Regions from separate parts of the Plantactinospora soyae genome, predicted to be linked through region 2. Evidence: riboswitches for the same ligand, from Rfam matches in the RefSeq annotation. Region 2 holds a riboswitch; the other holds the start of a gene.
What was found. Region 2 has a riboswitch for thiamine pyrophosphate ahead of thiE (thiamine phosphate synthase). Riboswitches for the same ligand answer to the same signal wherever they lie in the genome.

Region 1 (4,111 bases), 8.8 Mb from region 2:
CGCGCAGCCCGGCGAGCAGGTCGACCAGCTCGATCCAGGTACGCCGGTCCTGACCGAAGGTGGGCTCGTCCAGGATCACCAGCCGGGGTGCGGTGGCCAGCGCCGTCGCCACGCTCAGCCGCCGCGCCTGCCCACCCGACAGGGTGTACGGGTTGGCGCCGGCCAACTGGTCCAGCCGAAGCCGGTCCAACAGTCCGTCCACCGTGGACTTCACCGTCGCCTCGGGCTGACCGGTCCGGCGTGGCCCGAGCGCCAGTTCGTCGAAGACGGTGTTGCTGACGAACTGGTGCTCCGGATCCTGGAAGACCGACCCGATCCGGCCGGCCAGTACGGGTGCCCGCCACCGGTGCGGAGCCGTGCGGGCGTACCGCCCGGCCAGTGCCTCGGTGGCCGACAGTCGGCCGGCCCCGGGGCGGAGCAGGCCGCCGAGCAGCAGTGCCAGGGTGGACTTGCCGGTGCCGTTGGGTCCGAGTACGGCGAGCGCCTCGCCGGCGCGTACCCGAAGGTCGGTCGGGGCCAGCCGGGGTGCCAGGCCGAGCCGCTCGGCGGTGAGCAGCACGTCGCCGGCCGGGGCGACCGCCCGCCGGGATGCCGGCGGCGGGCCCGGTACCCAGACCCCGGCGGCGGCCAGCGCCGGCCCGTGCGCCGCGAAGACCGCCTCCGGGTGCCCGTCGGCCCGCACCCCGCCACCGGGCTCCAGTACCACCACCCGGTCGACCAGCGGCAGGGCCTCCGACACCCGGTGTTCGACCAGGATCAGCGTGGTGTCGTCGTCCATCGCGGCGTCCACCGCATCGCGGACCAGCGACGCGCCGGCCGGATCCAGGTTGGCGGTCGGCTCGTCGAGTAGCAGCAGGCCGGGCCGGAGCGCGAGTACGCCGGCCAGGGCGAGCCGTTGCTGCTCACCGCCGGAGAGCGCCGCCGTCGATCGGTCGAGTCCGTAGGGGAAGCCGACCCGGCGCAGCGCCAACTCGACCCGGGGCCAGATCTCCGCCGCCGGTACGCCCCTGTTCTCCAGCCCGAACGCCACGTCGTCGCCGGCCCGGGCCATCACCAGCTGGGTCTCCGGGTCCTGGAAGACGATGCCGACCCGTTCCCGGGCCTTGCGGGGGTCCAGCCCGTCGATCTCGACGGTGCCCTCCTGCTCGCCGGAGTCCTCGGCGAGCAGCCCGCCGAGCGCGGCCAACAGGGTGCTCTTGCCGGCTCCGGAGGCGCCGAGCAGCAGTACCCGTTCGCCGTGCTCGACGCGCAGGTCGACGTCGCGGACCGCCCAGGCCCGCCGCCCGGCATGCCGCCACCCGAATCCGCGCAGTTCGACCGCGCTCATCGCAGCACCGTCTCGTCCGACTCCTCGCCCTGTTCCGCCGCCGGCTAGACGGCGGTACGTTCGCGACCGGCGGGGAACCGGTCCAGTACGCCGGTCTGGGCCAGCGCCCGGGTCAGCCCCCAACTGCCGGCCCCGGCCACGACGGCCGCGCTGACCACCGTGAGCAGGAAGACCGGAAGCCGGAACGAGTCGAAGTCGAGCTCGGAGTAGTAGCGCCACTGGTCGAAGAGGGCGGCGGCGAGCCCGGCGAGGGCCCCGGATCCGATCGCCACCGGCAGCCGGAAGGAGCGGTAGCGGACGGCGAGGAAGGCCGCCTCCGCGCCGACACCCTGGGCGAGTCCCTGGAGGATGGCGACCATGCCCCACTGGCTGCCGAGCAGCACCGAGACGAAGGCCGCGACGAACTCGCAGTACAGCGCGGCGCCGGGCTTGCGGATCACCAACCCACCGAGTACGCCGGGCAGCAGCCAGACGCCGTAGATGACCGCCTGGGCCGGCGGGAAGAAGGTGAAGGCGCCCTCGGTGGCGCTCCAGACCATGTTCCAGGCCCAGAAGATGACGCCGAACGCGACGGCGATGACCGACGCGACGACGATGTCGACCGTGCGCCATCGGGTGTCGCTGGATTGCTTCATGATCTTGCCTCCCAGTCGCGCAGCGAACCAGGCAGGACGCACGCCGCAGTCCGGATTGTCCGGACTACGGCGCGGCTGGAGACTCGACCGAACTCCCTGCGCTGGCATTACCCAGATCAGGTTCGAGGGTCTGCGGGTGTGACCCGCACTCTCAGCGCTGTGCGCTCCCCTGTCGGATGTGCAGTTGTTTCGCAGACGCTAGCACCGGATCGGACCCTGCCGATAGCGGTGGGGCGGCCAGATGTGGTGGTCGACACCCTGCCCCGGTTAGGCTGGGCGGCCCAGTAAATCGGAGGATTCGTGACACTGAGCGCACAGGGCTATCTCGACGTGGTGACCGAGACGATCGGGCGGGTGGCGGCCGGCCAGCGGGACGGCGTACGCCGGGCGGCCGACCTGATCACGACTGCCCTCCGGGGCGGGGGCGTGGTGCAGGCGTTCGGCACCGGCCACTCGGAGGCGTTGGCCATGGAGATCGCCGGTCGGGCCGGCGGCCTGGTGCCGACGAACCGGATCGCGCTACGGGACCTGGTACTGCGCGGTGGTGAGTCGATCGAGATCCTCGGTCCCACCCTGGAGCGGGATCCGACGGTGGCGCACCGGCTCTACGAGCTCTCCCCGATCGACCCCCGGGACGTCTTCGTGATCGCCTCGAACTCGGGCGTGAACGGCACCATCGTCGAGTTCGCGGCACTGGTGAAGGAGCGCGGGCACGGGCTGATCGCGATCACCTCCCGGGAGCATTCCGACGGGGTGCCGTCCCGGCATCCGTCCGGCCGCAAGCTCGGTGACCTGGCCGACGTGGTGCTCGACAACGGCGCTCCGTACGGCGACGCGACGCTGCCGCTGCCCGGTGGCGGCGCGGTCGGTGCGGTGTCGTCGATCACCGCCGCGCTGCTCGCCCAGCAGATCGTGGTGGAGGTGGTCCGCCGGCTGGTCGAGGCGGGAGAGACGCCGCCGGTCTACCTCTCGGCGAACATCCCGGACAGCGACGGGCACAACAACGCCCTGGAGGCCCGTTACTCGGGTCGGATCCGCCGGGGCGCCTGACCCGCGAAGGCGCGGACACTGGACGCCCGGACCGGGGACGCGCCGACGGGGGATGCCGGGGACGCTCGGCCCGGGGACGCGCGGGCGGGGGATGCCGCGGGACGGCCGGACCGGGGACGCGCGGGTGGGCCATCCGGAGCAGACCGCATGATGGGAGCACGCGACGAATCCGACTCGCGTTTCACTTTCGGCCGCGCGGGGCAAACTGCTCCGAACTTGATCGGGATCGGCCCGATCAGTGGCGGGAGGTGCCCGGGTGGCCGTGGAGACCGAAAAGCAGCGTTGGCAGCGGAATTTCGCCGACCTGTTGCAGGAGTTGCGGGTGGCGCAGACCGGGGTGCAGATCCTCTTCGCGTTCCTGCTCACGCTGCCGTTCAGCAACGGCTTCCCGAGGGCCACGGAGTTCCAGAAGGACACCTACGTCGTCGCGCTGCTCGCCGCCGCCGCGGCCACCGCACTGATCATCTCGCCGGTCGCGTTCCACCGGGCACTGTTCCGGCAGGGGCGCAAGCCCGAGTTGGTCCGGTACGCGCACAGCATGGCCACCGGTGGCCTGGCGTTCATGCTGATCGCGATGGTCAGTTCGGTGTTGCTGATTACGGACTTCATCCTGCCCCGCCCGGTGGCGTTCGTACTCAGTGGGCTGACGGGCCTGTGGTTCCTGACGTTCTGGGCCGCCCTGCCGTTCATGCGCCGCAACTGGACCGAGGGCGAGGACGATGACGACGAGGACGAGCTTCCGGACCGCGATTACCTGCCGCGCTCCTGAACTGACCACGCTCAACTGAGCCGGAAGTTACTCTGTGCAATCCATACTGGACAGTAGCCATACTCCTATGATCGGCCTGTCTACGTTGTCTGATCAGCGGAAGTCTCCCAGCTAGGCAACGCTTTTTTGATCATTGCCATCTTCGCCCCAGCGGGTCGCCCCCTACGCCGACGGCCTTGACGGAGAGTTATACGCGGCACGGTAACTACGGATGGCGAGAGGCGAGGATGGCAGATTTGCTGGGGGGGCTGTCGACCGGGAGTTCGGTGGCAGCGGCCGTGGTGGGCCTGATCGGGGGATTAGGGCTCGGAGGTTTGCTGCGCGGCTACA
Region 2 (4,111 bases):
GAAGAGCTGGTTGATGTCCACCAGGGACTTGCCGTCGTCGGTGACCTGGAAGGCGTACATCTTGTTCTGGTTCCACTCGCCGAACATCGCCTTGCCGTCGTAGTACGCCGGCCACTTGCGCTCGGAGGTGTTCGCCGGGTCGTACCGGTAGACCGGCCCGCCCATCGGGGCACCGCCGCCGCCGATCTCCGGGAACAGCGGGTTGCCGCTGTAGTCGTAGTCGACGGTCGCCGGGATCGCCGGCGGCAGGTTGGTCAGGCCGGTGTTGTTCGGCGAGTTGTTCACCGGGGCGGCGCAGTCGAACTTCGCCCCGCTCGGCCCGGACGGGAACTGGTAGTCGTTGTACGCGTAGTTCGCCCCGTGGCAGTACGGCCAGCCGTAGTTGCCGGGCTGTCCGACGATGTTCCACTCGACGGTGCCCTCCGGGCCACGGTCCGGGTTCGCCGCTCCGGCGTCCGGGCCGTAGTCGGCGACGTAGAGGGTGTCCGACTGCGGGTCGACACCGATCCGGAACGGGTTCCGGAAGCCCATCGCGTAGATCTCCGGCCGGGTCTTCTCGGTCCCCGGTGCGAAGAGGTTGCCCGCCGGAACCGTGTAGGAACCGTCCACCTCGGGATGGATCCGGATCACCTTGCCGCGCAGGTCGTTGGTGTTGCCGGAGCTGCGCTGGGCGTCGAAGTCCTGCCGGCCCGGCCGCTCGTCGATCGGGGCGAACGAGTTCGACTCGAACGGGTTGGTGTTGTCGCCGGTGGCCAGGTAGAGGTTGCCCTCGCCGTCGAACGCCATGCTGCCGCCCGCGTGGCAGCAGGTGTTGCGCTGGGTGTCGACCTGGAGCACCACCTTCTCGCTGGCCAGGTCGACGGTGTCACCGGTGACGGTGAACCGGGACAGGTGGTTGCGCGGCCCGCCGCCGTTCGGGGCGTAGTAGAGGTACACCCAGTTGTTGGTGGCGAAGCCGGGGTCCAGCCGGATGCCGATCAGCCCGTCCTCGTTGCCGGTGAAGACGTCGAGGTCGGCGGCGGTGACCGTGGTGCCGGTGTCCGGCTTGATGATCTGGACCCGGCCGTCCCGCTCGATGTAGAAGACCCGCCCGTCCGGCGCGACGTCCAGCTCCATCGGGTTGTTGGTGTTGCTGTCCAGGCTGATCTTCTCGAAGCTGCTGGTCAGCGAGGCGGAGCAGTCGGCCTCCACGGCACCGGCCGCGGTCTGGATGCCACCGAGGAGGTGGGCCAGGAACTCCGGCTCGGCGTACGACTGCTGGGTGTGCCCACCCGCCGTGTACCAGGCCCGGCCGCCGTCGTAGTCCTGGCACCAGGCGAACGGGTGGTCGGCGCCCATCGCACCCGCGCCGGGGGCGTAGCTGGTCTCGTCCAGCGAGGCCAGCACGTGTACGTCGGCGCGCGGGTTGTCGCGGAAGTTGTACCACTCGTCGTACCGGGACCACTCGTCCGGCAACGTCTTCGTGGACTCGTGCGCGTGGTCCTCGACCTTGATCGTGGCCTGCTGGTTGGCCGGATGCGAGGCGAAGTACGCCCCGACCAGTTCGCCGTACCAGGGCCAGTTGTACTCGGTGTCCGAGGCGGCGTGCACCCCGGCGTATCCGCCACCGGCCTGGACGTAGCGCTCGAACGCGGCCTGCTGGTCCGGGTCGAGCACGTCACCGGTGGTGGAGAGCCAGATCACCGCCTGGTACTTGTCCAGGTTGGCGTCGGTGAACGCCGCCCCGTCCTCGGTCGCGTCCACGGTGAACCCGTTGTCGGCGCCGAGTTGCTGAATGGCGGCGATGCCGGCCGGGATGGCGTCGTGCCGGAAGCCGGCGGTCTTGGAGAAGACCAGCACGGAGAAGGGGTCGGCCTGTGCCTGTACCTGTGCCGGCGCGGGCAGGGCGACCGGCGCGGCCGAGGCGGCGTGCGGGGTGGCGACCAGCACGGTCGTGCTGAGGGCCACCGCCGCGAAGGCGCCGAGCAGGCCACGCATGGGTCTGTGTCGGAGACGGGAAGAGGGGAGGGTACCGCGATAGCGGTGCGGGCTGGACACGAAGGATCTCCTTCGTCCGATGAGGACAGCGGGGATCCCGGGTCGGTTCGCCGAAGGCCGCCACGGGTGCGGGAAACGGTCGGTGCCCGCCGAGGCCCCGACCGCGGAATTTGCCTTGTCGTTGAGCAAAACTAGGGCCGGCGACTGGCCCGCCGGAATACGGCGACGAGGTTATTCCGGTAACGGTTGAGCAACGAGAACGAATCATCCGGATAGGACAGACAAATCCCCCTGGGTGGGGTCTGGCCGGGTTGGCACGGCGATCCGTGGTCAGGGGTTCACCCTGTGCGATGGGTCACTGCCCTTTACGGCACCGTTACCGGCGACGTACGCTCGCCGACAAGTAACCCACGGGAGCCCGGTGAACCGGGCTGAGAGGGGGGCTACCAGCCCCCGACCGTCGAACCTGATCCGGGTAATGCCGGCGCAGGGAGGAGTGTTGCCGTGTTCTCCATCGGACGACTTCACCTCATCACCGACAGCCGGCCGGGGCGCGAGCCACTCGCCGTGGTCGAGGCGGCGCTGTCGGTCGCCGGTCCCGAACTGGTCGTGCAGGTACGCGTCGAGGACGACGTCGACGACCGGACGGCGTACGAGCTGGCCGTCGCGGTCGCCGCCCGGTGCGCCGCCGTCGGGGCGTCCTGCCTGGTCAACGACCGGTTACACCTCGCCCTGGCGATCGGGGCGGCCGGCGGGCACGTCGGCGCCCGGGACCTGCCGGTGCACGCCGCCCGCCGGGTGCTCGGCCCCACGGCGGTGCTCGGCGCGACGGCCCGCGACCCGGAGACGGGGGCGGCGGCGGTCGCGGCCGGAGCCAGCTACCTCGGCGTCGGCCCGTGCCACGCCACCAGCACGAAGAACGGCCTGCCTACGCCGATCGGCCCGGAAGGGGTCCGCCGGGTCGCCTCGGCCGTCCCGGTACCGGTGATCGCGATCGGCGGCGTCACCCCGGACCGGATTCCGGCCCTGCTGGCCGCCGGGGCGTACGGGGTGGCGGTGGTCGGGGCGGTCTCCTCGGCCGCCGATCCGGCCCGGGCCACCGCCGACCTGCTGGCCGCGCTCACCGCACCACCACCTCCGGCACCCCGGGACCGGGGACCATTTCCGGGGCCGACGCCCCGGGAAGGTTCCCCGGTCTACCGGCGCGGTGCCGGAGCGGCGGGATGGTAGGCGGCGCACGGCCAGAGGTGGCGGTGGTGGGCGCCGGTCCGATCGGACTGGCCATCGCCTGGCGCTGCGCCGCCCGGGGGATGCGGGTCAGCGTGTACGACCCCGCGCCCGGCTCCGGGGCCTCGGACGTCGCCGCCGGAATGCTGGCCCCGGTCGCGGAGTCGCACTTCGGCGAGCGGGTGCTGACCGGACTGCTCGTGGAGTCGGCGGCACGCTGGCCGGGCTTCGCCGCCGAACTCGCCGAGTACGCCGGCCTCGACCTCGGCTACCGCACCGAGGGGACGCTGACGGTGGCGCTCACCGGCGACGACCTGGCCGAGGCGGAGCGGGAATGGACGTACCAGCGGGAACTGGGCCTGCCGGTGACGCCGCTACGGCCGACGGAACTGCGGGCCCGCGAGCCGTTGCTGGCCACCCGGCTGCGCGGCGGCGCGTTCGCCCCCGGCGACCACCAGGTGGACCCGCGCCGGCTGGTGGCCGCGCTGCGGGTCGCGGCCGGGCGGGCCGGGGCGACGCTGCTGCCTCGGCCGGTCCACCGACTCGCCGACGTGGCAGCCGACGCGGACGTCACCGTGGTGGCGGCCGGCTGCGGTACGGCGGCCCTGACCGGACTGCCGGTCCGGCCGGTCAAGGGTCAGGTCCTCCGGCTCCGGGCACCCGGTGGCGCCCCGCCCGGCTTCCGGCACGTGATCCGGGGCCGCGTCGACGGCCAGGGCGTCTACCTGGTGCCCAGGGCCGACGGCGAGGTGGTGGTCGGCGCCACCGTGGAGGAGCGCGGCGACCTCGGGATCACCGCCGGGGCGGTGCTGGAACTGCTCCGTGCCGCCACCGACCTGCTGCCGGAGATCGCCGAGTACGAGCTGGTGGAGGCGCGCGCCGGGCTGCGCCCCGGTACGCCGGACAA

Region 1: another riboswitch for thiamine pyrophosphate. It lies ahead of H4W31_RS42025 (ECF transporter S component); the one in region 2 lies ahead of thiE (thiamine phosphate synthase).

Annotation. Positions count from the first base shown of each region.
Region 1 is NZ_JADBEB010000001.1:9,633,849-9,637,959, reverse strand. Features, by position in the region: gene H4W31_RS42030 (ABC transporter ATP-binding protein) at 1-1,327, opposite strand, end outside; gene H4W31_RS42025 (ECF transporter S component) at 1,372-1,962, opposite strand; TPP riboswitch at 2,038-2,143, opposite strand; gene H4W31_RS42020 (sugar isomerase domain-containing protein) at 2,263-3,012, shown strand; gene H4W31_RS42015 (DUF6328 family protein) at 3,269-3,781, shown strand.
Region 2 is NZ_JADBEB010000001.1:859,413-863,523, reverse strand. Features, by position in the region: gene H4W31_RS03750 (ThuA domain-containing protein) at 1-1,977, opposite strand, end outside; TPP riboswitch at 2,378-2,487, shown strand; partial or broken gene thiE (thiamine phosphate synthase) at 2,482-3,102, shown strand; partial or broken gene thiO (glycine oxidase ThiO) at 3,201-4,111, shown strand, end outside.